DNA from 3 places in the Pseudomonas fluvialis genome. Region 1 is predicted to be linked to each of the others. Evidence: predicted binding sites of a transcription regulator. Region 1 holds the regulator's gene; each other region holds the start of a gene.
The links. The regulator FliA, encoded in region 1, starts transcription of late flagellar genes. The targets are predictions, from matches to a motif close to CTAAAGTTTNNNNNNNNNNNGCCGNTAA.

Region 1 (7,892 bases):
CGCGCAGCGCCAGGAAATCCTGGGCAAGCCGGCGATTCTTCTGGTGGCAGGACCGGTTCGGGCGATGCTCTCGCGCTTTGCGCGCATGGCGGTGCCGAACATGCATGTACTGGCCTACCAGGAAATCCCGGACAACAAGCAGGTGACCATCGTAGCTACGGTGGGACAGAACTAATCGAGGGCTCCGCTCATGCAGGTCAAACGTTTCTTCGCCGCCGATATGCGCCAGGCCATGAAGCTGGTGCGCGATGAACTGGGTGCCGATGCCTGCATCCTTGGCAACCGCCGTGTGGCCGGTGGGGTCGAGCTGACCGCGGCGCTGGATGTGCAGATGCCGCCGGCCAGTCAGGCCAATCCACAGCTGGAGCAGGAGCTGCGCGCTACCCAGGCAAAAATTGCTGCGGCGCGTAGCGAGCTGGATAACCGTACTCTGGAAGCTAGCCAGAATGGCCAGCTATTTGCTGCCGCCAACGCAGCTGCGGAACGCAAGCCGGCAGCCATGACGTCGCGTACCAGCACGTCGCCGGCCGACCAGCAGGCCCTGGATGCCATGCGTGCCGAGTTGCACGGCTTGCGTGAGCTGATTGAAGTGCAGTTAGGTTCCATTGCCTGGGGACAGCTGCAGAGTCGCCAACCTCAGCAGGCCAGTCTATGGCGGCGCCTGCAACGCCTGGGGCTGTCTGCTGAGCTGAGCCGTCAGATGCTGGAGCGTGTGGCGCGGATCAACGACCCACGTCAAGCCTGGCGTCTTTTGCTGGCGCACCTGGCGCATGCCATTCGCATTCCCGAGCAGGAAGTGATCGAAGAAGGCGGTCTGGTAGCTCTGGTCGGTCCCGCCGGCATGGGCAAAACCACCACCCTGGCCAAGCTGGCCGCGCGTCATGTGCTCAAGCATGGCCCACAGGGGCTGGCGTTGGTGGGTATGGACAGCTTTCGCATCGGTGCCCATGAGCAACTCAAGACCCTTGGGCGTATTCTCAATGTGCCGGTACTGCAGGTTGATCCTGGGCAGTCGCTGAGCCAGGTGTTGGCGCCGTTGGCGCGCAAGAAGCTGGTGCTGATCGATACGGCAGGCCTGCCGGCTAATGACCCGGCGTTGCGCCTGCAACTGGAGGCGCTGGCCAATCGCGGGTTGAAAGTGAAAAATTTCCTGGTTATGGCGGCTACCAGCCAGGGCCAAGTGCTCAAAGCCGCCTACCATGGATACAAACGTTGTGGTCTGGCGGGTTGCATCATCAGTAAGGTCGATGAGGCAGCCTGCTTGGGAGAGGTTCTGGAGCTGGCCATAGGCCAGCAACTGCCGGTAGCCTATCTCACCGATGGTCCGCGGATTCCGGATGATTTGCAGCTGCCCAAGAGTCATCAGCTGGTTAGTCGTGCGGTCAGCCTGCAGCTGCCGGAAGAACCGAGTGAAGACGTGATGGCAGGCGCTTTTGCCGGCTTGTACCAGCAGTCAACACTGCGCGCCGGGTAATTGACGGCCGGCCCTCTGAGGGTCACAGAAGAAATAGTCAGCGGCCTTTGGCCCTACAAGGTGTGTGGAGAAATGGGCAGTATGCATCCCGTACAGGTAATCGCGGTAACCGGTGGCAAGGGCGGCGTCGGCAAGACCAATGTATCGGTCAATCTGTCGCTGGCGCTGGCCGATCTGGGGCGGCGGGTGATGCTGCTGGACGCCGACCTGGGGTTGGCCAATGTGGATGTACTGCTCGGCCTGACGCCCAAGCGGACCCTGGCTGACGTGATCAATGGCGAGTGCGATCTCAAGGATGTGCTGATCCAGGGGCCGGGAGGCATTCGTATCGTCCCCGCGGCGTCTGGCACGCAAAGCATGGTACAGCTATCGCCCATGCAGCATGCAGGCCTGATCCAGGCCTTCAGCGAGATTGGCGATAACGTCGATGTACTGGTGGTGGATACCGCCGCCGGCATTGGTGACGGCGTTGTCAGCTTCGTGCGTGCGGCGCAAGAGGTGATCGTAGTGGTCTGCGATGAGCCTACCTCGATCACCGACGCCTATGCGTTGATCAAGTTGCTCAATCGCGACTACGGCATGAACCGTTTCCGCGTGCTGGCCAACATGGCCCATAGCCCGCAGGAAGGCCGCAATCTGTTTGCTAAACTGACCAAGGTAACCGATCGCTTTCTCGACGATGTGGCCCTGCAATACCTGGGCGCCGTGCCTTACGACGAGTCGGTCCGCAAGGCTGTGCAGAAACAGCGCGCAGTCTACGAAGCCTTCCCGCGTTCGAAGTGCTCCCTGGCGTTCAAGGCAATTGCCCAGAAGGTCGACAGTTGGCCGCTGCCGGCCAATCCGCGCGGCCATCTGGAGTTTTTTGTCGAGCGTTTGGTGCAGCCTTCGACGGCGGGAACGGCCCTATGACAGCAGCCAGTGGACTTCGTATGTACAGTAAGGCGCAGGCGCAGGACTCACAGCATCAGTTGGTCGAGCGCTATGCGCCGTTGGTCAAGCGCATTGCCTATCACTTGTTGGCCCGACTGCCGGCCAGCGTGCAGGTTGAGGATCTCATGCAGGCCGGCATGATTGGCTTGCTGGAAGCCTCGAAAAAATACGATGGCGGCAAGGGTGCCAGTTTTGAAACTTATGCCGGCATCCGCATTCGTGGCGCCATGCTCGACGAGGTGCGCAAGGGCGACTGGGCGCCCCGCTCGGTACACCGTAATACGCGTATGGTCAGCGAAGCAATTCGTGCCATCGAGGCAAGAACGGGAAGAGACGCTAAAGATCAAGAGGTTGCGGCCGAACTCCAATTGAGTCTTGAAGATTACTACGGCATTCTGAGCGACACGCTGGGCAGCCGCCTGTTCAGTTTCGACGACCTGCTGCAGGACGGCGATCAGGGCGGCAGCCGTGATGATATGGCGCGTAGCCATGGTGGGCCGGGACAGGAATTGGAAGAGGCGCGTTTTCAGCAGGCGTTGAGTGAGGCCATCGGTGCGCTGCCGGAGCGTGAACGCCTGGTGTTGGCCCTGTATTACGATGAAGAATTGAACCTGAAGGAAATCGGCGAAGTGCTGGGGGTCAGCGAATCCCGCGTCAGTCAGCTACATAGCCAATGCGCGGCACGTTTGCGCGCTAGGCTCAGTGAGTGGCGGGCGAGCTGATCAGCCGCCGGTTTTACGAATGAGAGGGCGTATTCCAGGGGAATGCGTTTGAGACTGTACGGAGGTCGACTTGGACAAGAATATGAAAATCCTCATCGTTGACGATTTTTCGACGATGCGACGGATCATCAAGAACCTCTTGCGTGACCTGGGCTTTACCAATACGTCCGAGGCCGACGACGGCACTACGGCGTTGCCCATGTTGCAGAGTGGCAGCTTCGACTTCCTGGTCACCGACTGGAACATGCCCGGTATGACCGGTATCGACCTGTTGCGTGCGGTGCGTGCTGATGAGCGGCTCAAGCATTTGCCGGTGCTCATGGTGACTGCCGAGGCCAAACGCGACCAGATCATCGAAGCGGCGCAGGCCGGGGTGAATGGTTATGTGGTCAAGCCCTTCACCGCCCAGGTGTTGAAAGAAAAAATCGACAAGATTTTCGAGCGGGTCAACGGCTGATGTCTGCCGCGAGGGCACTATGGCGTACAACGAAGCAAATGCGCTTGACCTGGAGTCGACGCTGAAAACACATGCCCGTGAGCTGATCGAGACCCTGGAAATGGGCAATGTCAGCGGTGCGGTCCAGCTTATCCATGAATTGAACCAGGTCCGTGATCGCGGCCTGTACCAGGAAGTCGGCAAGCTCACCCGTGAGCTGCACAACGCCATCGTCAATTTCCAGATCGATCCGGCCTCGCCACATGCTCAGGAAGTGTCGCAGATTGCTGATGCGACGGACCGCTTGGGTTATGTGGTGAAAATGACCGAGAAGGCCGCCAATCGCACCATGGACCTGGTGGAAGAAAGCACGCCCCTGCTTGGCGAAATGAGCCAGGCTGCGCAAGGCCTGCGCAATGACTGGGGGCGCTTCATGCGCCGGGAAATGTCGGCCGAAGAATTTCGTGATCTGGCCAGGCGTGTCGAACAGTTCCTTGGCCAGAGTCAACACAATGCCGACCAGCTCAGTGCCAAGATGAACGATATCCTGCTGGCTCAGGACTATCAGGACCTGACCGGTCAGGTGATCAAGAAAGTCACCGCGCTGGTGGCCGACGTGGAGAACAGCTTGCTCAAACTGGTGTTGATGGCCAGTCACGTCGACCGTTTTGCCGGTATTCATCATGATCGTGAGCAGTTGCGCAGCGAACAAGCACAACAAAAAGAGCCTTCCCGGGGTGAAGGTCCGCAGATCCATGCCGATAAGCGTGAAGACGTGGTGTCCGGTCAGGACGACGTCGATGATCTGCTATCCAGTCTGGGATTCTAGGGAGCACCTGCATGAGCTTCGACGCCGATGAAGAAATCCTCCAGGACTTTCTGGTAGAGGCTGGCGAGATTCTCGAACACTTGTCCGAGCAACTGGTCGAGCTGGAAAGCCGTCCGGATGACATGGACCTGCTCAATGCCATTTTCCGCGGCTTCCACACGGTCAAGGGTGGCGCAGGCTTTCTCCAGCTCAATGCGCTGGTCGAGTGCTGCCACATTGCCGAGAACGTCTTCGACATCCTACGTAAGGGTGAACGCCGCGTAACCTCGGATCTGATGGACGTGGTCCTGCAGGCGCTGGATACGGTCAATGAGATGTTTAGCCAGGTGCGTGAGCGCTGCGAGCCAACCCCGGCGCATCCAGACCTCTTGGCGGCCTTGTCACGCCTGGCGCAGCCCGGCGGTGATGAGGATGTGGGCGAGACTGCCACTGTCGAGCCGGCTGAGGTTCCGGTCGAAGACGTTGCAGAAGTAGTCAGCGATGACGAGTTCGAGCAACTGCTGCAAGCGGCCGATGCTCCAAGCTCCCCGGCGCCAGCAAACGAGGTAGCAGCAGCGAGTAGCGACGAGATTACCGACGACGAGTTCGAGGCGCTGCTGGATCAGTTGCATGGCAAGGGACAGTTCGCTGTCGATAGCTCGGCGCCTGTTGCTGCACCCGTTGCCGCTGCTACCCCTGTTGCGCCAGCACCCGCTGCTGCCGTGGCAGGCGGTGACGAGATCACCGATGACGAGTTCGAGGCACTGCTTGATCAATTGCACGGCAAGGGCAAGTTTGTCGTTGACGAAGCGCCTGCTGCCCCTTCCGTGGCTCCGGCAGCTCCGCTAGCGGCATCCAGCCCTGCAGTGCCGGCAGGCGACAATATTACCGATGACGAATTCGAAGCCTTGCTAGATCAGTTGCATGGCAAGGGCAAGTTTGTGCCGCCGGCCGAAGCCGCTGAGCCAGCCAATGCCCAAGCTAGTGTCAGCGCGGCAAAGCCGGCGACAACATCGACCAAGCCAGAACCTGCCAAGCCAGCTGCCAGTAAGCCAGCGATTGCCCCGGTACCCGCTGCCGCCGCGCCCGCAGCTGCCCGGGCTGCTGCCCCGGCGGCTGCCGACAAGCCGGCCAGTGAAGCAGAGACCACCGTGCGGGTCGATACCGCACGGCTGGATGAAATCATGAACATGGTGGGTGAACTGGTTCTGGTGCGTAACCGGCTGGTGCGTCTTGGCCTGAACAGCGAAGACGAGGCCATGGCCAAGGCCGTGTCCAATCTGGATGTGGTGACGGCTGACTTGCAGACATCGGTCATGAAGACCCGCATGCAGCCCATCAAGAAAGTCTTTGGGCGTTTCCCTCGCCTGGTGCGTGATCTGGCGCGCAACCTGAAGAAGGAAATCAATCTGGAGCTGGTGGGTGAAGAAACCGACCTCGACAAGAACCTGGTCGAGGCTTTGGCTGATCCACTGGTGCACTTGGTGCGTAATGCTGTTGACCACGGTGTGGAAACACCGGAGGAACGCGAGGCGGCGGGCAAGCCTCGTACCGGTCGAGTGGTGTTGTCCGCGGAGCAGGAAGGCGATCACATTCTGCTGATGATCACTGACGACGGCAAAGGGATGGATGCCGATGTGCTGCGTGCCAAGGCCGTGGAGAAAGGCCTGCTGGACAAGGATGCTGCGGATCGGCTGAGTGATCTGGAGTGCTATAACCTGATCTTCGCTCCCGGTTTCTCCACCAAAACGGAGATTTCCGACGTGTCCGGGCGTGGCGTGGGCATGGATGTGGTGAAAACCAAGATTTCCCAGCTCAACGGCACGGTCAACGTGTTCTCGCAAAAAGGCCAGGGTTCGCGCATCGTCATCAAGGTGCCCTTGACGCTGGCAATCATGCCGACACTCATGGTCATGCTGGAAAATCAGGCTTTTGCCTTCCCGCTGGTCAATGTCAACGAGATCTTCCATCTCGATCTGTCGCGTACCAACGTGGTGGATGGCCAGGAAGTGGTGATCGTCCGTGACAAGGCGCTACCCCTGTTCTACCTCAAGCGTTGGCTGGTGCCGCATGCTTTCCAGGAAGATCAGCGCGAAGGTCATGTGGTGATCCTCACCGTAGGCAGCCAGCGTATCGGCTTCGTGGTCGACCAGTTGGTTGGCCAGGAGGAAGTCGTGATCAAGCCACTGGGCAAGATGCTGCAAGGCACGCCTGGCATGTCCGGCGCCACCATTACTGGCGACGGTCGTATCGCCCTGATCCTCGACGTACCGAGCATGCTCAAGCGCTACGCACGTCGAATCTGATTGTTTGGCAGTAGTGATGTCTGCTGCCTGTTAGGAGAGTGTATGGCTGTCAAGGTTCTGGTGGTGGACGACTCCGGTTTTTTCCGGCGTCGGGTGTCGGAAATCCTCGGTGCCGATCCCAATATCCAGGTTGTCGGCACCGCGACCAACGGTCGTGAAGCCATTGAGCAGGCCCAGGCGCTAAAGCCGGATGTGATCACCATGGATTACGAGATGCCGATGATGGACGGCATCACGGCAGTGAAGAACATCATGCAGCGCTGCCCGACCCCGGTACTGATGTTTTCCTCGCTTACCCACGAAGGCGCACGGGTAACGCTCGATGCCCTGGATGCCGGTGCGGTGGATTTTCTGCCGAAGAATTTCGAAGACATCTCGCGCAACCCGGAGAAGGTCAAGCAACTGCTCTGCGAGAAGATCCACACCATTGCCCGTAGCAATCGGCGCGCCAGTCAGCCGCAGCCTGCTGTGCCGAGCAGCGCGCCTGTCGTAGCGCCACGTCCGAGTGCAGCAAGCAGTGCCTCGCCAGGCAGTGTGCGTCAGAGCGCGTCGGTTGCCCCCGCAGCGACTAGCCCGGCACCCAAGCGCAAATCCTATCGGCTGGTGGCCATTGGGACCTCCACGGGGGGGCCGGTGGCCTTGCAACGCGTACTGACTCAGTTGCCGGCCAATTTTCCGGCGCCGATCCTGCTCATCCAACACATGCCGGCTGCCTTTACCAAGGCTTTTGCCGAGCGCCTCGACAAGCTCTGTCGAATTTCTGTCAAGGAAGCCGAGGATGGCGATGTGCTGCGCCCGGGGCTGGCTTTGTTGGCTCCCGGTGGCAAGCAGATGATGGTCGATGGCCGTGGCGTGGTGAAGATTCTGCCGGGTGATGAGCGCCTCAACTACAAGCCCTGCGTGGACATTACCTTTGGTTCGGCAGCCAAGTCCTATAACGACAAGGTTCTGGCCGTGGTGCTGACGGGTATGGGCGCCGATGGTCGTGAAGGAGCGCGCCTGCTCAAACAGAGTGGCAGCCAGGTGTGGGCGCAGGATGAGGCGAGTTGTGTCATCTATGGCATGCCCATGGCGGTGGTCAAGGCCAATCTGGCCGATGCGGTATACAGCCTGGATGACATCGGTCGGCACCTGGCCGAGGCCTGTATCTGATGGATGTGTTGAGCGTCATCGGGCTGGTGCTGGCCTTCGTGGCGATAGTCGGCGGCAACTTTCT
Region 2 (7,892 bases), on a different contig from region 1:
CCGGCCAGCACACAGAGTTTGCGCAGCTGCGGCCAGCGGCGGCGCAAGGCACGCCAAGCGGCCTGAGCCGCCCGCTGCATGAGCACAGCGCCCGGCGTGCCGGCAGCCATCAAGCGGGCATCCAGCGCGCGAACCTGTGCCGCGTCGTGCAACGACAACGGCCAGGACGAAGGGTATTCGGACATGGGTACTCCTGCGGCAACTCTGGCAAAATTATACCCCGCTTCCCCTGCACGCTGGCCTGCCATGCCTACATCGCCACTCGACCTAGCCACCCTGGCTGCCTCCATCAAGGAATGGGCCCGTGAACTGGGCTTCCAGCAGGCCGGCATCTGTGAGCCGCAACTGGACGAACAGGAGGCACACCTGCAACGCTGGCTGGATGCCGGCTACCACGGCGAGATGGACTACATGGCCGCGCACGGCAGCAAGCGCAGTCGCCCCGCCGAACTGGTGCCCGGCACGCTGCGGGTCATTTCCCTGCGCATGGACTACCTGCCTGGCGACACGCGAATGAGCCAGCGCCTGGCCCAGCCGGAACAAGCCTATGTCTCGCGCTATGCGCTGGGCCGTGACTATCACAAGCTGATCCGCAAACGCCTGCAGCAACTGGCCGAACGCATCCAGCAGGCCATCGGCCCCTTCGGCTTCCGTGCCTTCGTCGACAGCGCGCCGGTGCTGGAGCGCGCCATCGCCCGCCAGGCCGGCCTCGGCTGGGTAGGCAAGCATAGCCTGATCCTCAACCGCCGCGCCGGCAGCTGGTTCTTCCTCGGCGAGCTGTTCGTCGATGTGCCCCTGCCGGTCGACGCCCCGCTGGATAGCGAACACTGCGGGCGCTGCACCGCGTGCCTGGACATTTGCCCGACCCAGGCCTTCGTAGCGCCCTATGTGCTGGATGCACGGCGCTGTATTTCCTACCTGACCATCGAGCTGAAAGGCCCTATCCCCGAAGCGCTGCGGCCGCTGATCGGCAACCGGGTGTTCGGTTGCGACGACTGCCAGATCGTCTGTCCGTGGAACCGCTTCGCCCGCCCCAGCGAGCAAAGCGACTTCCAGCCGCGCCACGGACTGGACAACAGCAGCCTGGCGGAGCTGTTTCTATGGAGCGAGGAAGAATTTCTGCAGCGCACCGAAGGCTCGCCACTGCGGCGCGCCGGCTATCAGCGCTGGTTGCGCAACCTGGCCGTAGGGCTCGGCAACGCCCCCTCGACCATCCCTGTACTGCAGGCCCTGCGCGCCCGTCAGGACGACCCCAGCGAACTGGTCCGCGAGCACGTCGCCTGGGCGCTGCGCCAGCACGCCGAACGCGACGCCCAGTAAGCCACTGGCCGCCTGGCCTTCAGCGCAGAGGCCGCGTGACCCACCTACAGCTTGAGCAGGTGGCGACGATAATGCTGCAGCTCGGCAATCGACTCGCGGATGTCATCCAGCGCCTGGTGCGTACCGCGCTTCTGGAAGCTTTCCTTGACCTGCGGCGCCCAGCGCTCGGCGAGAATCTTCAGGGTTGAGACATCCAGGTTGCGATAGTGGAAATAGCCCTCCAGAGTCGGCATGTAACGCACCAGAAAACGCCGATCCTGACCGATGCTGTTGCCGCAGATTGGTGATTTGCCGCGCGGCACCCACTGTTCGAGGAACGCCAGGGTCTGCGCCTCCGCTGCAGCCATGTCGGTGCGGCTGTCACGCACCCGCTGGGTCAGCCCGCTCTCGCCATGCGTACGGGTGTTCCATTCATCCATACCCGCCAGCACGGCATCGGGGTGATGAATGGCGATCACCGGCCCCTCGGCCAGCACATGCAGATCACTGTCGGTAATGATCGTGGCCATTTCCAGAATGACATCGCGCTCCGGCTCCAGGCCGGTCATTTCCAGGTCGATCCAGATGAGATTCTGCGGGTCTTGCATAGCCAAAGGCTCCTGACAGGCGGTGGGAAACGCTGATCGGGCAATCAGCGCAAGCTGCTACGCGGGTAGCCAGCCAAGGCTGGTCAAAACAGCCGAGTGCGCAGTGTAGCAATTAGCACTGTGTTTAACGGGCCTGAGCAAAGACCCGCCTGCTCACGGCATGCGCCACACCAGCAGGGCACCAGCCCGCCAATCGTGCAACTCGATGCGCTGCGTAGGCGCCACGCCAGGAATGGCAAAACTGTTGCTGACCAGCAAGCTGCCATGCCCCATCTCGGCCTGTGCTTTGTCCCACACACGCGGCATGGGTGCGGGCGAGAGAAAGCAGTAGACCAGCGCGTAGGGCGCCAAGTCGACCTGCCACAGACTGCCATAGCGCACTCGGCAGTTAGCCAGCGGCAGGCTGCGCAACCAACCGAGCAGAAACACCAACGGCGCACTTTCCACACCATGAAACTGCCGTTGCGGATTGGCGCGTGCCAGTCGGGTAAGACTGCCTGCCAGGCCGCTGCCCAAGTCGATAAAGGCCGCATCGTCGGGCAACGGGTCAAGCAACTGCTGCAAGGCCCGCTCCGCCGGCGCACTGCTCAGATAGAGCGGCACCCGCTCGCCCAGACTGTTCCAGTTGGCCAGTAGCAGCAGAGCGAACATCGACGCCGGCAGCCAGGCCGGCCAGTCCAGCTGCTGACCCAGCACGACCGCCGGCATGAATAACAGACTGATGGGCAGCCACCAGCGCGGCAAGCCCAGCAGATGCCCCGTCACAGCAGCCAGCCCGCCCTGTAGCCCGGCCAGGGCCAGGCCAGTCAGCGGCCACCCCGTCAGTCGCCAGACAACCGGCAACACCGCCCAGGCCAGCAACCCGGCCAGCACCTGCAGCAGCAGCGCCAGCACGGCTGGATAACGCCTTAGCCAAGCCACAGCCCATTTCCTCGCAGCCCCCGATGACGCGCAGTGTAGCGGCGCGGCGCGCCCGACGCGCGTGCTAAACTCGCGCATCCTTCAACCTGCGGACCCCCCATGGCCAAACGCCAACTCAGTCGCCGGCAAAGCTGGCGCATCGAAAAAATCCAGGAAGAACGCAGCGCCCGCGCCGCCAAGCGTGAGTCCCGCGCCCTGGAGGAACTGCAAGGCGGCGACCTCGGCGAGGAGCAGAACGGCCTGGTCATCGCCCATTTTGGCGTACTGATTGAAGTCGAAGCGCTGGATGGCGAGCAGGCAGGCCAGGTATTCCGCTGCAACCGGCGCAGCAACCTGCCGGCACTGGTTACCGGCGACCGCGTCGTGTGGCGCCCCGGCAACCAGCAGAACGGGGTGATCGTTGCACTCCTGCCGCGCCACTCCGAGCTATGCCGGCCCGACATGCGTGGCCAACTCAAGCCGGTTGCAGCCAACATCGATCAGATCGTCATCGTGTTCGCCCCGCTGCCGCATCCACACGCCAACCTGATCGACCGCTACCTGATTGCCGCCGAGCATGCCGGTATTCGGCCGCTGCTGCTGCTCAACAAGGCCGACCTGCTGGACGAACACAACAGCGCGCACATCGACCGTCTGCTGGCCACCTACCGGCAACTCGACTATCCGCTGCTGGAAGTCTCGGCACAGGATGGCGCCGGCATGGACGAACTGCGGCAACGCCTGGATGATCGTGTCAGCGTATTTGTCGGTCAGTCGGGGGTGGGCAAGTCATCGCTGGTCAACGGTCTGCTGCCGGGCATCGACACGCGGGTCGGAGCACTCTCCGAGCAGACCGGCAAGGGCACGCACACCACCACCACGGCACGCCTGTTTCACTTCCCCAATGGCGGAGAGCTGGTCGACTCGCCCGGCATCCGCGAGTTTGGCCTCGGCCATGTCAGCCGACAAACCATCGAGGAAGGCTTCATCGAGTTCCGCCCGCTGCTCGGGCACTGCCGCTTCCGTGACTGCAAACATGACCGCGAACCCGGCTGTGCCCTGCTCGCTGCACTGGCAGACGGGCGCATCCAGGAACAACGCATGCACAGCTACCGGCACATCATCGCCAGCCTGCCGCAAGACAGCTACTGACGCGGCTCGCCCATTTGCAACACGCCCTCTTCGAAGATATTCAGGCGCTCACGCAGCTGCCCGGCCGGTAGCGGCTCGGGCGGCGTATCTGTCGCAGGAGAAGCGGCGGACGGCGCATCCGACGCTTCGTCATTTTGCTCGCTCTCGATGGTGCGCTGAGCCTTCTTGGTCAGCACCACGATGTCGATACGCCGGTTCACAGGATTGAAAGGATCTTCGCGATCAAACAATGCCGAAGAGGCGTACCCCACGACACGCGCTACCTGTTCCTCCGGGTACCCCCCAAACACCAGGGTACGACGGGCAGCATTGGCACGATTCGAAGACAACTCCCAGTTACCAAAGCCACCCGCACCGGCAAAGGGTTTGGCATCGGTATGCCCGCTAATGCTGACCTTGTTCGGCACCCCCTTGATGGTGTCGGCCATGATCAGCAGGATATCTTCGAAGTACGGCTGCAACTGAGCGCTACCGAGGTTGAACATCGGCCGGTTATCGGCATCCATGATCTGTATGCGCAACCCGTCCTGGGTAATCTCGAAGAGAATCTGATCCTTGAACTTCTGCAGCTCGGGGTTTTCCTCAACCTTGTTCTGCAGCTCCTGGAGCAGCATCTCCAGGCGCTCGCGCTCGACCTTCTCGGCCAGGTTCTCCGCGACATCCGGACTGATCTTGACCTGCTCAGGCGGATTGACCTCGGTTTCCCCTTCAGGATTGATGTGTAACTCGTCGGCGTCGGTACGCCCCTGGGAATCCGGATTGAGCGTGCGATCCGGCGCCACGGTAGGCGTACCCCCCAGGTCGATGACATAGGGGCTGGCACTTTCGGTAAAGCCGATAGGGTCCTGAAAGTAACCAGAAATGGCTTTTTTCTGCTCCGGCGTAGCCGAGGTCATCAGCCACATCACCAGGAAGAACGCCATCATCGCCGTGGCAAAGTCAGCAAAGGCAATCTTCCAGGCCCCGCCATGATGGCCACCGGCAACCTTCTTGATGCGCTTGACGATAATCGGCTGATTGTTTTCCACGATTCAGGCCTGTTCAGCTGCCACGCATGGCCTGTTCCAGCTCGCTGAAGCTGGGACGATGTGCCGGATAGAGCACCTTGCGACCAAACTCCACGGCCAGAGTGGGTGGCATCCCGGACGCCGAAGCCACCAGCGCGGCCTTGATGGCCTCGTAGACGTTCAGCTCTTCCTTGGCATCATGCTCCAGCGCATTGGAGAGCGGCGCAAAGAAACCATAAGAGGCCAGGATGCCGAGGAAGGTACCCACCAGTGCAGTACCCACTTTCTCGCCAATCTGCGCGTTATCCGCCGTGGCAAGAATGGACATGGTAATCACGATACCCAGCACCGCCGCCACGATACCCATCGCCGGCATGCCATCGGCCACCTTGGCCACCGCATGGGCGGGGTGCTCAAGGTCTTCCTTGAGGCTGGCCAGCTCCATGTCGAACAAGCCCTCCAGCTCATGGGGCGCCATGTTGCCCGAGGACATGATGCGCAGGTAATCGCAGATATAGGCGGTCATGCGCTGATCCTTGAGGATCGCCGGGTACTTGGTAAAGATCGGGCTGGACGCAGGCTCCTCGACATCCGCCTCGATGGCCATCATGCCTTCACGACGACTCTTGTTGAGAATCTCATAGATCAGCTTGAGCACCTCCAGATAGAAGGTGTGGGTAAAGCGCGAACCGAACATGCTCAGCGACTTTTTGAACACATGCATGAAGGCGCTGGCCGGGTTGGCCTGCAGGAAAGCCCCCAAGGCGGCGCCGCCGATGATCATCACCTCGAAGGGATGCACCAGCGCCATGATTTTGCCCCCGGAAAGCACGAAGCCCCCCAGCACGCAACCGAAAACGACGAGAATGCCGACTATTTTGATCATCTGGACACTTGCACGAGCGATGGGAAGGGTGTTTGCAACAAGCCCTTCTATTTATCGGAACATATACGCCAGACTATAGCCCCCGAAGGCGAAATGCCAGTTGGACTGCATGCCCATGACGTCTGCCCCGCCCCTGCCCCGCAGCATCGAAGGCTGGATCAAGCACCTTGATCCGGTGCGCCTGCCAATTGCCCGCGAGCAACATCTGCGCATCAGTCGTGCACTGGCTGACAGCCGCCTGTCATTACGCGACATCGCCTTGCAAATGCAGGACTGCCCGGCCATTGCCCTGAGCCTGCTGCGCGAAGCCAACCGCCCACGCAGCCCTCTGCACAGTCCGGCAGAAAGCCTGGAAGTCGCGCTTACCCGACTGGGCATCGGTCGTTGCGAGCAACTGCTCGGCCAACTCCCCCAGGCGGAGAGCAGCCGAATCCCTCCGCCACTGCGGCAACTGGAGCTGATCAGCCTGCATGCCATGCAACAGGCCAACGGACTGTTCGCCCATCGCCTGGCCCGCCTCTGGCAGGAAGTGCACTGGGGCAGCCTGCTGTTCCTCGCGCCCCTGTGGCCGCTGCTTGCCGCCCATCCGACACTGTTCCTGGCGTGGGAACAACGCGTACTGGCTGCCGGTGAACCTGCCCGACAGGTCGAGCAGGAGCTGCTTGGCGTGCCCCTGCTGCAGCTCTGCCAGGCACTGGTCGAACACTGGCGCCTGCCACAGTGGATCATCGATGGTTATCGCCTGCTCAACAGCGACAAGCGCCTGCTCGTCAAAGCACTACATATTGCCCGCGACCAGGAACACCCACTCCAGCAGCAACACCAACTGGATGCCGATCCTGCCCTGCGTCGCTGGCTGGGGCAGCCTGCACACAGCCTGCTACTGGCCAATGGCCTGGCCGTAGCCGCTCACCACAGCTGGAGCACTCCGCACAGCCTACGCTGGCAGCGTCTGGCCGGGCTGTATCTGCAGCAACCCCTGGAACTGCTGCAACAGCAGGTTCACCAGCACGCCGTGAGCAGTGCGCGACTGCATGCTCAAGCCGATCTCTGGCACCCGGCCGAAGCCCTGCTCTGGCCATGGGACTGCCAGCGCCTGCACGTTGTGCGCAAGGACAGCCACGCACAGGCAACTGCACCTGCGAGCAGCCGTCTGCACGAGGACTGGAAACCACTCTGCACGGAGTTGCTCAAACAGCCCAGCCCGTTCGACAATCTATTGCAGCTGACCAGCCACGCCTGCCGCGCGCTACGCGCCTGCGGCCTGCAGCGCATCCTGCTGCTGCTTGCCGATCGCCAGCATACCCGCCTCGTCGCCCAGCAAAGCAGTGGGCTCAGCGGCCTGAAGGCGGGGTTCAGCCTGGACCCCGCCAGTAGCCAGATCCTCAAGCGACTGCTGCAGAAACCGGCCCAGCTGCGCCTGGAGCCCGCCAATCAGGCGCAATATTCCGCGTTACTACCCGGCAACCTGAAAGCCCTGTTCCCCAGCGAACACCTGCTGCTGCGTTCGCTGGCCAGCCAGGAGCGCGTAGTCATGCTGCTGGTCTGCGACCAGCAGGGCATGCCCTTCAGCAGCGAACAACTGCATGCCTTTGGCAAAACCGTGCAATGTATCGAGCGCGCCCTGGACAACTTCAGCCGCCGCGCACGCTGATGCTTTCCGCTACAATCGCTGCACCCTCAAGCCCTGGAGCCCCGGCATGCGCGCCTTTTCCTCCCTGCCCCTGGTGATCGAGCCGGTCGACCTGGCTGAGCGCCTGCACGCCCCCGAACTGATCCTCGTTGACCTGCGCAGCCTGGAGCAGTATCGCGCCGGGCATATCCCCGGCGCCCGGCACGTTGACAGCAAGCGCACCCAGCGCAGCGCCAGCCCAACGCCGGGCCTGCTGCCCGAACTCGACGCCTTGCAGCAACTGTTCGCCGAGTTGGGGCACCGCGAAGAAGCCGTTTACGTGGTGTATGACGATGAAGGTGGCGGCTGGTCGGGACGCTTCATCTGGTTGCTCGACTGCATCGGACATAGCCGTTATCACTACCTCA
Region 3 (7,892 bases), on a different contig from region 1:
CACCAGTGCGGTGGTTATGCCGCCGATGACTACGGCCAGCAGGTCAGTATCGCTGAGCCACGGCCAGCTGAAACTGGGCAAGCCGCGGGGCAGGCTGCCAAGGACACCAACACCCTGTTGCTCAAGGTCGAACACGCCCACTGCCAGGGTAGCCAGTGTCACCGCGATAAGGATGCCTGGCACCCGACGATAGCGCTTGAGCGCCAGGATCAGCAGCAGGGTGCCGAGACCGACGGCCAGGTTGTAGGGGTTGAACTGATTGGCGGCTGCGGCACGGGTCAGTTGCAGCAGGTCCTGCAGCGGCCCTTGGCTGTCGATGCTGAAACCGCCCAGCTTGGGTAACTGGCTGATCAGTACGGTCAGCGCGATACCGTTCATGTAGCCATAGCGGATGGGCTTGGAGAGCAGCTCGGTGACGAAACCCAGACGCAGCAGACCGGCCAGTATGCAGGTGGCTCCGGCGACCAGCGCCATCATGCTGGCCAGGCTGACCGCACGCAGTGGATCGCCAGCGGACAACGGTAGCACCACGGCGAGAATCAACGCCGCGAGCGCTGAATCCGGGCCCAGCACGAGAATCCGGCTGGGGCCGAACAGCGCATAGGCCAGCAGCGGCACGATGCTCGCGTACAGCCCATAGATGCCCGGCACACCGGACGCTTCGGCATAAGCGATGCCGACCGGCACCAGCATGCTGGTCAATACCAGTCCGGCCAGCAGATCGTGTCCCAGCCAGGCGCGCGGATAACTACGCAGCAGGGCCAGGCCAGGCAGCCAGCGTGAAGGCGGTTGGGGGGCGCGAGAGGCTTCTGCCACCTGAGTGTCTCGTTCTGGGCTGTATGCAGATCAGCTTGTTGACTGGTCTGCCGTATTCGACAGGCGTAGCGGGGCTGAAGGGTCCGTTCAAGTGGTACTGGGATGGCTCTTCAGGCACGGTCTGGGGGCTGGGGCCGGCTTTCAAAGAAGCGGGAGCCTTTGGGCTCCCGTTTTCATGCACGCTACTTATTCGTCCATTTGTGACTGCAGGTAGTTTTGCAGGCCGACCGCATCAATCAGGCTCAGCTGGGTTTCCAGCCAGTCGATGTGTTCTTCCTCGGATTCGAGAATGTCTTCCAGCAGTTCGCGGCTGCCATAGTCGCCAGCGCTTTCGCAGTAGGCAATGGCGTCACGCAGGTCGGCAATGCCCTTGATTTCCAGCTTGAGGTCGGAGGCGAGCATTTCCTGGGTGTTCTCGCCAATGTGCAGCTTGCCGAGATCCTGCAGGTTGGGCAGGCCTTCGAGGAACAGGATGCGCTTGATCAGCTTGTCGGCATGCTTCATCTCGTCGATGGACTCGTGATACTCATGCTCGCCCAGCTTTTTCAGACCCCAGTCCTCGAACATGCGGGCATGCAGGAAGTACTGGTTGATGGCCACCAGCTCGTTGCCGAGGATCTTGTTCAGGTGCTGGATGACTTTCTTGTCGCCTTTCATGTGCGGCTCCTGGGTGAGGGGGTCACGATCTCAGGAGTCTGGTCGGCGAACGTGCGGCTGTCAAATGCAAGTGCTTGAAATCAAATGCAAATACAGTGCACTTGATAATGACTGGGGGATGGCGGCGGGTCAGGCGTGATGGAAGGGCGCGCTGACGGCCATGGCCTGGGCATTGTGCAGGTCTGCCAGGCTGTCGCGGAAGACCTGCTTGGCCATGCAGGCGCATTTGCCGCACTGGGTGCCGACTTCGGTGGCCTGGCGGACTTCGGCATAGCTACTGCAGCCTTCCATGATGGCTTCACGGATATGGCCGTCGGTTACACCCATACAAAGACAGACGTACATGGCAGAAAACCGTATCTGGTTAAGGTGAAACAGATACTAATGTTAACGAGAATGATTGTCAAAGATTCTGTGGCTGCTGGGCATGCTGCTGAGACATCGAGCGTTCAGGCACAGCGGGCCAGGTAGGCCAGAGGGGAGAATAGGCGAGGGGGCGGCGTGGCGGGTTGGCTTGGATAATCGGTGCTTGTCGCTGAGGTATGCCTTGCGCCAGCAGCTTTGCCAGCGCAAGGCGCTGCCGGTCAGTGCTCGAAGTCGTCCCAGCCGCCGAGTTCCTTCCAGCGGTTGACGATGCCGCAGAACAGTTCGGCGGTCTTTTCCGTGTCATAGCGTGCCGAATGGGCTTCACGGCCGTCGAAGGCAATACCGGCCGCCTGGCAGGCTTTGGCCAGCACAGTCTGTCCGTAGGCCAACCCAGCCAGCGTCGCGGTGTCGAAGCTGGAAAAAGGATGGAAGGGGTTGCGCTTGATTTCGCAGCGCGCCACAGCGGCATTCAGGAAGCCAAGATCGAAGCTGCTGTTGTGGCCCACCAGAATGGCGCGTTTGCAGCCATTGGCTTTGATCGACTTGCGCAGGCCGCGGAAGATTTCGCTGAGCGCATGCTCTTCGCTGACCGCCTGGCGCAGCGGGTGATCCAGTTTGATGCCGGTGAACTCCAGGGCAGCCTGCTCGATATTGGCGCCCTCGAAGGGCTCGATACGGAAGAAGTAGGTGTGCTGCGGATAGAGGAAGCCGCCTTCGTCCATGCCGATGATGGTCGCGGCGATCTCCAGCAGCGCGTCAGTGGCGGCATTGAAACCGCCGGTCTCGACATCGACCACTACCGGCAGGTAACCGCGAAAGCGTGCCGCCATCGGGTGGCGCGGTCCGGGCGGCAGGCTGCCATCCAGTTCGTCGTCGTAATGTTCTTCACTCATACCGATTGCTCCAGCAGGCGCCAGCGCAGTTTTTCCCCGGCGCGCAGCGGGATGACACGCTGCTCACCCAGTGGCAGCTCGGTCGGGGCTACCCAGTCTTCACGGACCAGGGTGATGCGGTCGGTATTGCGCGGCAGGCCATAGAAGTCCGGGCCGTGCAGGCTGGCAAAGCCTTCCAGCTTGTCCAGCGCATGGCGTTGCTCGAAGGCTTCGGCATACAGCTCGATGGCGGCATAGGCGGTGTAGCAGCCGGCGCAGCCGCAGGCCGCTTCCTTGGCGTGCTGGGCGTGTGGCGCCGAATCGGTGCCGAGGAAGAACTTGGCGCTGCCGCTGGTTGCCGCGTCGAGCAGGGCTTCCTGATGCGTGTTGCGCTTGAGGATCGGCAGGCAGTAGAAGTGCGGGCGAATACCGCCAACCAGCATGTGGTTGCGGTTGTACAGCAGGTGATGGGCGGTGATGGTGGCGCCAACCTGGGTTGAGGCGCCCTGCACGAACTGCACGGCATCGCGTGTGGTGATGTGCTCGAAGACTACCTTGAGCGTCGGGAAGCGTTCGACCACGCGGGTCAGGTGTTCGTCGATAAAGGCTTTCTCGCGGTCGAACACGTCGATCTCGGCGCGGGTTACTTCACCGTGAACCAGCAGTGGCATGCCGACTTCGGCCATGGCTTCCAGTGTCGGGAAGATGGTGTCGATGCGGGTTACCCCCGAGTCGGAGTTTGTGGTGGCGCCGGCCGGGTAGAGTTTGGCTGCGTGAACGAAACCGCTGGCCTTGGCCGCGCGCACATCCTCGGGACTGGTATGGTCGGTGAGGTAGAGAACCATCAGCGGTTCGAACGAACTGCCTGCCGGGCGGGCCGCGAGGATGCGCTGGCGATAGGCGTCAGCCTGGACGGCATTACGTACCGGAGGGACCAGGTTGGGCATGATGATGGCGCGGGCGAAGCTGCGTGCGGCATCGCGGACGGTGTGCTGGAGCACGGCTCCATCACGCAGGTGGATGTGCCAGTCGTCGGGGCGCAGCAGGGTAATGCGGTCGGACATGCAGGATTCCAGGCGGGTCGAACGATGGCCGCATGCTACCGGAAAAGGGCTTTTGCGGCACGGCCTTCAAGTTTTTCCCCGGCTGACCGATAGCGCGGATGTATGCCGTGTCTTTCTGGAGTCTGTCGTGCTCAAGCCGCTGCCATCGCTGCTGCTCTCGCTGTCTGCCGTGCTGCTTTGCCAGCAGGCACAGGCATTGACGTTCCAGACTCGCCTGGAGCGTATCGAATGGCAGGTCGAGGGTGATCAGTTCGAGTGCCGTCTGAGTCAGCCGATTCATCAGTTCGGCACGGGTGAGTTCGTGCGTCGCGCAGGTGAGCAGGCGACCTTTCGTCTGCGCAGTCAGGAGCGCTGGTTTGCCCCGGGAGGCGCCACCCTGCTGGCCGCGGCCGCACCCTGGCAGGCACAGCGCGGTGACTTGAACCTGGGGACGTTGCAGGCCGGGGTCGGCGATGTGCCGGTCACGAGCAGTCAGGAACAGGCCGGGCGTCTGCTGGCTGGCTTGCTGCAGGGGCGCAGCCCGCTGGTACGCCACCGCACCCTGCACGGTGCTCAACCCCTTGAAGTGCGTCTGCTACCGGCACGTTTCGCTGAGGCTTATGCGCGCTACCAGGCCTGTACGGCCAAGCTGTTGCCGGTCAACTTCGACCAGTTGCGCAATACCCAGGTCGGCTTTCCCGGCGGCGGTATCGAGTTGGATGACCGGGCCAGGGGTGTGCTCGATGTGATTCTCGACTATATGCAGGCCGATCCCAGCGTGTTGCGCATCGAGTTGGACGGGCATTCCGACAACAGCGGCAATCGCCTGCTCAATCGCGACCTGTCGCGGCGTCGGGCCATGGCGGTGTTCGATTACTTCAAGTCCAAGGGCATTGCCGAAGAGCGTATGACCCTGCGCTTTCATGGCGAGCGTTATCCCCTGGTGCGCAATGACAGTGCCGGCAACCGGGCGAAAAACCGCCGGGTGACGGTCACCTTGTCGCGTGAGCCGTTGTTGAGCGCCGAGGCCCCCTGAACGTCGCTTGCCTGCCCGGTCGTGTCGCGCCCCTGTAAATCCCCCGGCAAGGCCAGTAGAATCCACGGTTTTCGTACAACCCCGTGGAGTGGATGGCATGGCGGACGTAAAGAAGGTAGTTCTGGCCTATTCCGGTGGCCTGGACACCTCGGTGATCCTCAAGTGGCTGCAAGACACCTATAACTGCGAAGTGGTGACCTTCACCGCCGACCTCGGCCAGGGCGAGGAGGTCGAGCCGGCCCGCGCCAAGGCCCAGGCCATGGGCGTCAAGGAAATCTACATCGACGACCTGCGCGAAGAGTTCGTGCGTGACTTCGTCTTCCCGATGTTCCGCGCCAACACCATCTACGAAGGTGAGTACCTGCTGGGTACTTCCATCGCCCGTCCGCTGATCGCCAAGCGCCTGATCGAAATCGCCAACGAGACCGGCGCCGACGCCATCTCGCACGGCGCCACCGGCAAGGGCAACGACCAGGTGCGCTTCGAGCTGGGCGCCTATGCGCTCAAGCCGGGCGTCAAGGTCATCGCCCCCTGGCGCGAGTGGGACCTGCTGTCGCGCGAGAAGCTGATGGACTACGCTGCCAAGCACAAGATCCCGGTGGATTTCGCCAAGGCCGGCAAGAAGTCGCCCTATTCCATGGACGCCAACCTGCTGCATATCTCTTACGAGGGCGGCGTGCTGGAAGACACCTGGACCGAGCACGAAGAAGACATGTGGCGCTGGACCAAGTCGCCGGAAGCCGCGCCGAACACCCCGACCTACATCGAGCTGACCTACCGCAACGGTGACATCGTCGCCATCGACGGCCAGGCCATGACCCCGGCGCAGGTCCTCACCGAGCTGAACCGCATCGGTGGCGAGAACGGCATCGGCCGCCTGGACATCGTCGAGAACCGCTACGTCGGCATGAAGTCGCGCGGCTGCTACGAGACCCCCGGCGGCACCATCATGCTGCGTGCCCACCGGGCCATCGAGTCGATCACCCTCGACCGTGAAGTGGCGCACCTGAAAGACGAGCTGATGCCCAAGTACGCCAGCCTGATCTACAACGGCTACTGGTGGAGCCCGGAGCGTCTGATGCTGCAGCAGATGATCGACGCCTCGCAGGCCAACGTGAACGGCGTGGTGCGCCTGAAGCTGTACAAGGGCAACGTCATCGTCACCGGGCGCAAGTCCGACGACTCGCTGTTCGACGCCAACATCGCGACCTTCGAGGAAGATGGCGGTGCCTACAACCAGGCCGACGCGGCTGGTTTCATCAAGCTGAACGCGCTGCGCATGCGCATCGCTGCCGGCAAGGGTCGCAGCCCGCTCAACTAAGCGGACTGCTCAGCCACAAAAAACCCCTGCCAGGTAACTGGCAGGGGTTTTTTGTGGGCGTTTTCCTTCAGAAATCGTAGTCGTAATCGGCCAGGTCTTTCTGCAGGCGTCGCTCTTCCAGCAGGTTGTCGATGATGCGACGCTTGGTCAGGTTGGTCTTGGCCACTTCGACCGGCGCATCATCCGTGTCATCGCTGTCATCTGCGACAAGGTCGTCTTCAAGCTCGATTTCTTCTTTGGCACTCATGCTTGACTCCGGGAGGCAGGGGGCAGGTTTCGCGCACCTTATAGCGGCAAACCCGGAGCGGGTAAAAAAGATTTTTTCAATCAGTAGCTTGGCTAAACATGATGATGCTCAATCGTCACTGGTCTTGCCCTTGAATTCGCACAGGTCTTCGATACGACAACTGCCGCAGCGAGGCTTGCGTGCCTGGCATACATAGCGACCATGCAGGATCAGCCAGTGGTGGGCGTCCAGCAGGTAATCCTTGGGAACGAACTTGAGGAGTTTTTTCTCGACCTCCAGCACATTCTTGCCGGGGGCGATGCCGGTGCGGTTGCTGACCCGGAAGATATGCGTGTCCACGGCCATGGCTGGCTGGCGGAAGGCGGTGTTGAGTACCACGTTGGCGGTCTTGCGGCCGACGCCGGGTAGCGCTTCCAGCTCTTCACGGGTTTGTGGCACCTCGCCGCCATGCCGCTCGACCAGCAGCCGGCAGGTCTCGAGGACATTGCGTGCCTTGGTTGGATACAGGCCGATGGTCTTGATGTGCTCGCACAGCCCCTCGTAGCCCAGCGCGTACATGGCCTGCGGCGTACGGGCCAGCGGAAACAGGCGCGCAGTGGCTTTGTTCACGCCCACGTCGGTGGCCTGTGCGGAGAGAATCACCGCAATCAGCAGCTCGAAAGGTGAGCTGTAGTTGAGCTCGGTCTTCGGCTCGGGATTGTCTTCATGCAGGCGGCGGAAGATTTCCAGGCGCTTGGCGGCATTCATGGGTGAGCTACAAGCCTTCAGTTAATGCGTCATGTCGAGCGCTAGTGTGGTAACAGGAGCGCAGGGCGGCAGCCGGTTGGCGCTCACTCGATGACTCCGGTGACGCGTACGCGCCGACTGACGGCTGGCGCAGCGACCTGGCGCGCCTTGGCCCGCTCGCTCAGGATCTCGTCACTACGGTTTTTCAGGGCAATCAGCAGTCCCATGACGATGAAGGCGCCCGGCGGCAGGATAGCCAGCAGGAAGCCGGGATAATTGCTGGGCAGGCTGAATGTCCAGTCGCTGGCCATGGGGCCGAACAGCAAATGCATGTTGGCGAACAGCGTGCCGCTGCCGAGCAGTTCGCGCAGTGCGCCGAGCAGAACCAGTACCAGGCCAAAGCCCAGTGACATCATCAGGCCGTCAAAGGCGGCACGTGCAGGATCATGCTTGGCGGCAAAACCATCGGCTCGGCCGAGAATCACGCAGTTGGTGGTGATCAGCGGGATGAAAATGCCCAGTATCTGGTACAGCTCGTAGGTGAAAGCCTGCATCAGCAGTTCGATACAGGTGGTCAGCGCGGCGATGATCATCACGAACACCGGCAGGCGCACGGCACTTTTGACCACACCGCGGGCCAGCGACACGGCGAGGTTGGAGCAGGTCAGTACCACGCAGGTTGCCAGCGCCAGCCCCAGTGCGTTGACTGCCGAGTTACTCACGCCGAGCAGGGGGCACAGACCGAGCAGTTGGACCAGCGCCGGGTTGTTGTGCCACAGGCCGTTGCTGGCAATGTCGCGATAGCTGG

Region 2: the regulator FliA is predicted to act here: its motif matches at 5,904-5,931, upstream of motA (flagellar motor stator protein MotA).
Region 3: the regulator FliA is predicted to act here: its motif matches at 3,841-3,868, upstream of CW360_RS04350 (flagellar protein MotY).

The regions. Positions count from the first base shown of each region.
Region 1 covers NZ_PIYS01000002.1:111,150-119,041, forward strand. The annotation lists gene flhA (flagellar biosynthesis protein FlhA) at 1-175, shown strand, start outside; gene flhF (flagellar biosynthesis GTPase FlhF) at 191-1,474, shown strand; gene fleN (flagellar synthesis regulator FleN) at 1,547-2,383, shown strand; gene fliA (RNA polymerase sigma factor FliA) at 2,380-3,126, shown strand; gene CW360_RS01215 (chemotaxis response regulator CheY) at 3,209-3,583, shown strand; gene CW360_RS01220 (protein phosphatase CheZ) at 3,603-4,391, shown strand; gene CW360_RS01225 (chemotaxis protein CheA) at 4,403-6,676, shown strand; gene CW360_RS01230 (protein-glutamate methylesterase/protein-glutamine glutaminase) at 6,719-7,828, shown strand; gene CW360_RS01235 (flagellar motor protein) at 7,828-7,892, shown strand, end outside.
Region 2 covers NZ_PIYS01000027.1:89,336-97,227, reverse strand. The annotation lists gene CW360_RS13395 (NAD(P)H-hydrate dehydratase) at 1-185, opposite strand, end outside; gene queG (tRNA epoxyqueuosine(34) reductase QueG) at 247-1,320, shown strand; gene orn (oligoribonuclease) at 1,365-1,907, opposite strand; gene CW360_RS13380 (trans-aconitate methyltransferase) at 2,061-2,828, opposite strand; gene rsgA (small ribosomal subunit biogenesis GTPase RsgA) at 2,928-3,959, shown strand; gene motB (flagellar motor protein MotB) at 3,953-4,987, opposite strand; gene motA (flagellar motor stator protein MotA) at 5,001-5,852, opposite strand; gene CW360_RS13360 (HDOD domain-containing protein) at 5,968-7,506, shown strand; gene CW360_RS17135 (rhodanese-like domain-containing protein) at 7,553-7,892, shown strand, end outside.
Region 3 covers NZ_PIYS01000005.1:93,180-101,071, reverse strand. The annotation lists gene CW360_RS04375 (SulP family inorganic anion transporter) at 1-816, opposite strand, end outside; gene bfr (bacterioferritin) at 1,003-1,473, opposite strand; gene CW360_RS04365 (bacterioferritin-associated ferredoxin) at 1,603-1,818, opposite strand; gene rnt (ribonuclease T) at 2,058-2,732, opposite strand; gene pyrC (dihydroorotase) at 2,729-3,775, opposite strand; gene CW360_RS04350 (flagellar protein MotY) at 3,903-4,790, shown strand; gene CW360_RS04345 (argininosuccinate synthase) at 4,888-6,111, shown strand; gene CW360_RS04340 (PA3496 family putative envelope integrity protein) at 6,179-6,358, opposite strand; gene nth (endonuclease III) at 6,467-7,105, opposite strand; gene CW360_RS04330 (electron transport complex subunit E) at 7,189-7,892, opposite strand, start outside.